2 regions of the Pseudomonas sp. RL_105y_Pfl2_101 genome follow, and region 2 is predicted to be linked to the other one. Evidence: predicted binding sites of a transcription regulator. Region 2 holds the regulator's gene; the other holds the start of a gene.

Region 1 (3,415 bases), on a different contig from region 2:
TCCCGAAGGAGGCCTTTTTTTACTTCACGCCGTGCGTGGCGGCGTTTACTGGATCAGCAGCTGTAGTACAGCTCGTATTCCAGTGGGTGTACGAAGGTGCGAACCTTGATTTCTTCTTCGCTTTTCAGTGCGATGTAAGCGTCGATGAAGTCATCGCTGAATACGCCGCCCTTGGTCAGGAAGGCACGGCCCTTGTCCAGCTCTTCCAGGGCTTCTTTGAGGCTGCCACACACCTGTGGGATTTCCTTGGCCTCTTCAGGCGGCAGGTCATACAGGTTTTTGTCGGCAGCATCGCCAGGGTGGATCTTGTTCTGGATACCGTCCAGACCGGCCATCATCAGTGCAGCGAAGGCCAGGTACGGGTTGGCAGCCGGATCCGGGAAGCGCGCTTCGATACGGCGGGCTTTAGGGCTGTTCACGTAAGGAATACGGATCGAGGCGGAACGGTTGCGAGCCGAGTAGGCCAGCATGACCGGCGCTTCGAAGCCAGGTACCAGACGCTTGTAGGAGTTGGTCGACGGGTTGGTGAAGCCGTTCAGGGCCTTACCGTGCTTGATGATACCGCCGATGAAGTACAGGGCGGTGTCCGACAGGCCGGCATAGCCTTCGCCAGCGAAGGTGTTCTTGCCGTCTTTGGAGATCGACATGTGAACGTGCATGCCCGAACCGTTGTCGCCGTACAGCGGCTTCGGCATGAAGGTCGCGGTGCGACCGAAGGCATCGGCAACGTTGTGTACGCAGTACTTCAGGGTCTGGACTTCGTCAGCCTTCTTGACCAGCGTGTTGAACTTCACGCCGATTTCGTTCTGGCCGGCAGTTGCCACTTCGTGGTGGTGAACTTCGACGGTCTGGCCCATTTCTTCCAGTGCGTTGCACATGGAGGTACGGATTTCGTGGTCGAAATCGAACGGTGGAACCGGGAAGTAGCCGCCCTTGATACCTGGGCGGTGGCCTTTGTTGCCGCCTTCCACGTCCTGGTCGGACATCCACGAACCCTGTTCGGAGAAGATCTTGAACATGGAGCCGGAGATGTCGGACTTGAATTTGACCGAGTCGAAGATGAAGAACTCAGGCTCAGGACCGAAGAAAGCGGTATCGCCGATACCGGTGGACTTCAGGTATTCCTCGGCGCGGTGGGCGATGGCGCGTGGGTCGCGGTCATAGCCTTGCATGGTCGAAGGTTCGATGATGTCGCAGACCAGGATCAGGGTCGGCTCTTCGGTGAACGGGTCCAGGACGGCAGTTTCGTCGTCTGGCATCAGGATCATGTCGGAGGCTTCGATGCCTTTCCAGCCGGAGATGGAGGAACCGTCGAACATTTTCCCGATTTCAAAGAATTCGTCGTCCAACGCATCACGGGCCGGCATGGTCACGTGATGTTGAGTACCTTTGGTGTCAGTGAAGCGCAGATCAATCCACTTGACGTCATGATCTTTGATGAGTTGAACCGACTTCGACATATGTCCTCCGGGTGGCTTCGGGCGGGTAGTGGAGTGCCCTTAGATATGGGTGATGCCGGCGCGAATACTCTGCCAAGGCAACCTGCCTCACAAGGGAGCAAATTGCATGCCAGTGCCCCAGCATGGGTTTTCTGCACCAAATCCACGCTTTTATAGGCGTAAACCAAAGATTGTCAGACAATAACGCACCGCAATGTGGCGCCGTCAATCGATAATGACCTGTTTTGGTGCGTGCAAAACCATCTGCACATAAACTGGTTAAACCTTGAGCAATTTCCGCTATAATCCGCGCCCCCCTTTTTCGGCTGGCCGTTCGCGCGCTGTTTTCATGAAACTAATCGTAAAAGTCTTCCCCGAGATCACCATCAAGAGCCGCCCGGTACGGATGCGTTTCATCCGCCAGTTGGCCAAGAACATCCGTGCCGTGCTCCGAGACCTGGACCCGGCCGTGGTGGTGAATGGCGTGTGGGACAACCTCGAGCTGGAAACCCGTGTCAGCGAACCCAAGGTCCTGAAGGAAATGACCGAGCGCCTGAGCTGCATGCCGGGCATCGCGCATTTCCTGCAAGTCGATGAATACCCGCTGGGGGATTTCGACGACATCCTCGCCAAGTGCATGTTTCATTATGGTGATGCCCTGGCCGGCAAGATCTTTTCGGTGCGTTGCAAGCGTGCCGGCAAGCACCCGTTCAGTTCGATGGACGTGGAAAAGTACGTCGGCAGCCAATTGCGCCGGCAGTGCGGCGCCGCCGGCATTTCATTGAAAGACCCGCAGATCGAAGTGCGCATCGAAATTCGCGACCAGCGGCTGTTCGTGATCCACAGCCAGCACAACAGCATCGGCGGTTATCCGCTGGGCTCGCTGGAGCAGACCCTGGTGCTGATGTCCGGCGGTTTCGACTCCACGGTAGCCGCCTACCAGATCATGCGTCGCGGGTTGATGAGCCATTTCTGCTTCTTCAACCTCGGCGGGCGCGCCCATGAGTTGGGCGTGATGGAAGTGGCGCACTTCATCTGGAAGAAGTACGGCAGCTCCCAACGCGTGTTATTTGTGAGTGTGCCGTTCGAAGAAGTCCTGGGCGAGATTCTCGGCAAAGTCGATAACAGTCATATGGGCGTCATTTTGAAGCGTATGATGTTGCGCGCCGCTTCACGAATTGCCGATCGTCTGCAAATCGATGCGCTGGTGACCGGCGAGGCGATCTCCCAGGTGTCGAGCCAGACGCTGCCGAACCTGTCGGTGATCGACTGTGTGACCGAGAAGCTGGTCTTGCGGCCGCTGATTGCCAGCCACAAGCAGGACATCATCGACCAGGCCAATGAAATCGGCACCGCCGAGTTTGCCCGGCACATGCCGGAGTACTGCGGCGTCATCTCGGTCAATCCGAAGACGGCGGCCAAGCGCGGGCGGGTGGAGCACGAAGAGAAAGAATTCGACATGGCAGTGCTCGAACGAGCGCTCGAAAACGCCAGGCTGGTGCCGATCGATCGGGTGATCGATGAATTGGGCCAGGACGTACAAATTGAAGAAGTCGGCGAAGCACTGGCCGGTCAGATCATCATCGACATCCGTCACCCGGACGACGCTGAGGACGACCCGCTGAGTATCGCCGGCATCGAGGTAAAAACGATGCCGTTCTATGCCGTGAACGCGCGTTTCAAGGAACTGGACCCTACTCGCCAGTACCTGCTGTATTGCGACAAAGGCGTGATGAGTCGCCTGCATGCCCACCATTTGCTCAGTGAGGGGCATGCCAATGTGCGCGTTTATCGACCGAGCTAAGTGCCCGGGGCTGTTTGCCTGTGGCCTGCGTCACCGGCCCCCCGACGCCGCCGACAAGCTGTAACGGCTTTGTCGGACTCAACGTAAATCGCTGCCACGACCTGTCAGCACACCGAATCCTCTGATCGAGATACACAAGTGATCGAAAATCTACGCAACATCGCCATCATTG
Region 2 (3,415 bases):
TTTACCGCAAGAAGCGTCGATCTTCCGCAAACTTTCGGTTGCCGACAACATCATGGCGATCCTCGAGACCCGCAAGGAACTCGACAAGGCCGGTCGTCGCCAGGAGCTGGAAAGCCTGTTGCAGGAATTCCACATCAACCACATTCGCGACAACCTGGGCATGAGCCTGTCCGGTGGCGAGCGGCGTCGCGTGGAAATCGCCCGCGCCCTGGCCACCGCACCGAAGTTCATCCTGCTCGACGAACCGTTCGCCGGCGTGGACCCCATTTCGGTGGGCGACATCAAGCAGATCATCCATCACCTCAAGGCCAAGGGGATCGGCGTACTGATCACCGACCACAACGTGCGCGAGACGCTGGATATCTGCGAAACCGCCTACATTGTCAATGACGGCCAGCTGATCGCCGAAGGTGACTCCGCAGCGATCCTGGCCAATGACCTGGTCAAGGAAGTGTACCTGGGCCATGAGTTCCGCCTGTAAGCACAAGTGTCTGGCGAATTGCCCGAGCGTCGTTTAATTTTATTATGGCGACGCTCTAGGCAAACACTTCAGTTTCAGGCATATAATTTGCTTAAGTTTGGCGCTTCGGCGCCCTGTAGTGGATGGCGCATGTGCGCCGGCGAATAAGGTGTTAAGCCCCTGCCATGAAACCATCGCTAGTCTTGAGAATGGGCCAGCAGCTGACGATGACACCGCAGCTGCAACAGGCCATCCGCCTGCTCCAATTGTCGACCCTGGACCTGCAACAGGAAATCCAGGAGGCCCTGGAGTCCAATCCGATGCTCGAACGCCAGGAAGAAGGCGACGACTTCGACAACACCGACCCGCTGGCCGACAACGTCGAGCAGAAGACCAATACCGAAATCCCGGAACCGGCCTACCAGGAAGCCGCCCCGACGGTGGACAACCTCGAGGACGGCGAATGGAACGAACGCATCCCCAACGAACTGCCCGTGGACACGGCCTGGGAAGACGTCTACCAGACCAGCGCCAGCAGCCTGCCAAGCAGCGATGACGACGAGTGGGACTTCACCACCCGCACCTCCGTTGGCGAAAGCCTGCAAAGCCACCTGCTGTGGCAGCTGAACCTGGCGCCGATGTCAGACACCGATCGCCTGATCGCTGTGACCCTGATCGATTGCATCAACAACCAGGGCTACCTGGACGAGACCCTCGAAGAAATCCTGGAAGCCTTCGACCCCGAGCTCGACATCGAGCTGGACGAGATCGAAGCCGTCCTTCATCGCATCCAGCAGTTCGAACCGGCCGGCATCGGCGCCCGCAACCTGGGCGAGTGCCTGTTGCTGCAACTGCGCCAGTTGTCCGCCAAGACACCGTGGTTGGTCGAAGCCAAGCGGCTGGTCACCGATTACATCGACCTGCTGGGCGGCCGCGACTACAGCCAACTGATGCGTCGCATGAAGCTCAAGGAAGATGAGCTGCGCCAGGTCATCGAGCTGGTGCAGAGCCTCAACCCACGCCCTGGCTCGCAGATCGAATCCGCCGAACCTGAATACGTGGTCCCCGACGTGATCGTGCGCAAGCACAATGATCGCTGGCTCGTGGAGCTCAACCAGGAGTCGGTACCCAAGCTGCGGGTCAACGCCCAGTACGCCGGTTTTGTAAAGCGCGCCGACACCAGCGCCGACAACACCTTCATGCGGAATCAGCTGCAGGAAGCGCGCTGGTTCATCAAGAGCCTGCAAAGCCGCAACGAAACCCTGATGAAAGTGGCCACCCAGATCGTCGAGCATCAGCGCGGCTTCCTGGAGTACGGCGATGAAGCAATGAAACCGTTAGTCCTGCATGACATTGCCGAGGCAGTGGGCATGCACGAGTCGACGATTTCCCGGGTAACCACCCAGAAATTCATGCATACCCCTCGGGGCATCTATGAATTGAAATACTTTTTCTCCAGCCACGTCAGCACCTCCGAAGGCGGCGAATGCTCGTCCACGGCCATCCGCGCGATCATCAAAAAACTGGTGGCTGCGGAAAATCAGAAAAAGCCGTTGAGTGACAGCAAGATCGCTGGTTTACTGGAGGCACAAGGCATTCAGGTGGCCCGCCGCACCGTCGCCAAATACCGCGAATCCCTCGGGATCGCGCCTTCGAGCGAACGCAAGCGGTTGATGTAACGAGCCACGCCACAGCGTTCCAGTGGCAGGCATTTCTGCCTGCCGCTTTATGCACTGGCAACGAAGGAGAAGCTGTATGCAAGTCAACATCAGTGGACACCAACTGGAAGTGACCGACCCCCTGCGCACCTACATCGGCGAAAAACTCGACCGATTGGAGAGGCATTTCGACAAGATCACCAACGTGCAAGTCACGATGAACGTCGAGAAACTGCTGCAGAAAATCGAAGCCACGCTGCATATCCCCGGCGGAGAAGTGGTTGCCAACGCAGAGCACACAGACATGTATGCCGCGATTGACCTGCTGACCGACAAGCTGGATCGCCAACTCAAAAAGCATAAGGAAAAGACCCAGAGCCTCCTCCAGGGCGCAACCGGTCGTTAACCCCCCCAATCCATGATCCGACTAGAAACCATCCTGACCCCCGGCCGTTCCCAGGTGAACGCGCCGGGCGGCAGTAAAAAGAAAGCCCTCGAACACATTGCCAACCTGATCCACCGCGAGGTGCCGGATCTGGAAATGCAGGACGTCTTCGAGGCCCTTGTTGCCCGTGAAAAACTCGGTTCCACCGGTTTTGGCAACGGCATCGCCATTCCCCACTGCCGTCTCAAGGGTTGTGCCGCGCCGATCAGCGCGCTGTTGCACCTTGAAACCGCTATAGATTTCGACGCCATCGACGGCGCCCCGGTCGACCTGCTGTTTGTATTGCTGGTACCGGAAGCGGCGACCGATGCGCACCTCGAGCTGCTGCGCCAGATCGCTAGCATGCTGGACCGCAAGGAAGTGCGCGAAAAACTGCGCAGCGCACCGAGCAACGAAGCGTTGTACCAGGTTGTCCTGGACGAGCAGAACGGTCATTAAAAATGCGCATGATCATTGTCAGTGGCCGCTCCGGCTCCGGTAAAAGTACAGCCCTCGCCGTGCTTGAGGACAGCGGCTACTATTGCATCGACAATTTGCCCGCCGGCCTGCTGCCGGAACTGGCCGAGCGTGCCCTGATCCACACCGAGCTGGCGCAGCCACTGGTGGCGGTGTCCATCGATGCGCGTAACCTGCCAAGCCACCTGTCGCGTTTTCCTGAACTGCTCAAGGAAGTGCGCAGCCGGCATATCCAGTGTGACGTGCTGTACCTGGATGCCGATGAAGAAACACTGCTCAAGCGTTTTTCCGAAACCCGCCGGCGCCACCCACTGAGCAATGCCAACCGCTCCCTGGCCGAAGCCATCGAGGATGAAAGCCAGCTATTGGGGCCAATCGCTGACCTGGCAGACCTGA

Evidence for each region. Region 2 encodes sigma-54, which starts transcription at its own class of promoters, with help from an activator protein. Its sites were predicted from a motif close to ANTGGCATNNANNTTGCTNT; they were not measured.
Region 1: a site for sigma-54 is predicted at 1,555-1,574, ahead of glnA (type I glutamate--ammonia ligase). Genes of this name have one in related genera too.

Annotation. Positions count from the first base shown of each region.
Region 1 is NZ_CAXAPG010000001.1:418,979-422,393, reverse strand. It holds gene glnA (type I glutamate--ammonia ligase) at 54-1,460, opposite strand; gene thiI (tRNA uracil 4-sulfurtransferase ThiI) at 1,789-3,243, shown strand; gene typA (translational GTPase TypA) at 3,382-3,415, shown strand, end outside.
Region 2 is NZ_CAXAPG010000021.1:53,867-57,281, forward strand. It holds gene lptB (LPS export ABC transporter ATP-binding protein) at 1-481, shown strand, start outside; gene AACY31_RS20045 (RNA polymerase factor sigma-54) at 646-2,139, shown strand; gene hpf (ribosome hibernation-promoting factor, HPF/YfiA family) at 2,216-2,524, shown strand; gene ptsN (PTS IIA-like nitrogen regulatory protein PtsN) at 2,537-3,001, shown strand; gene rapZ (RNase adapter RapZ) at 3,004-3,415, shown strand, end outside.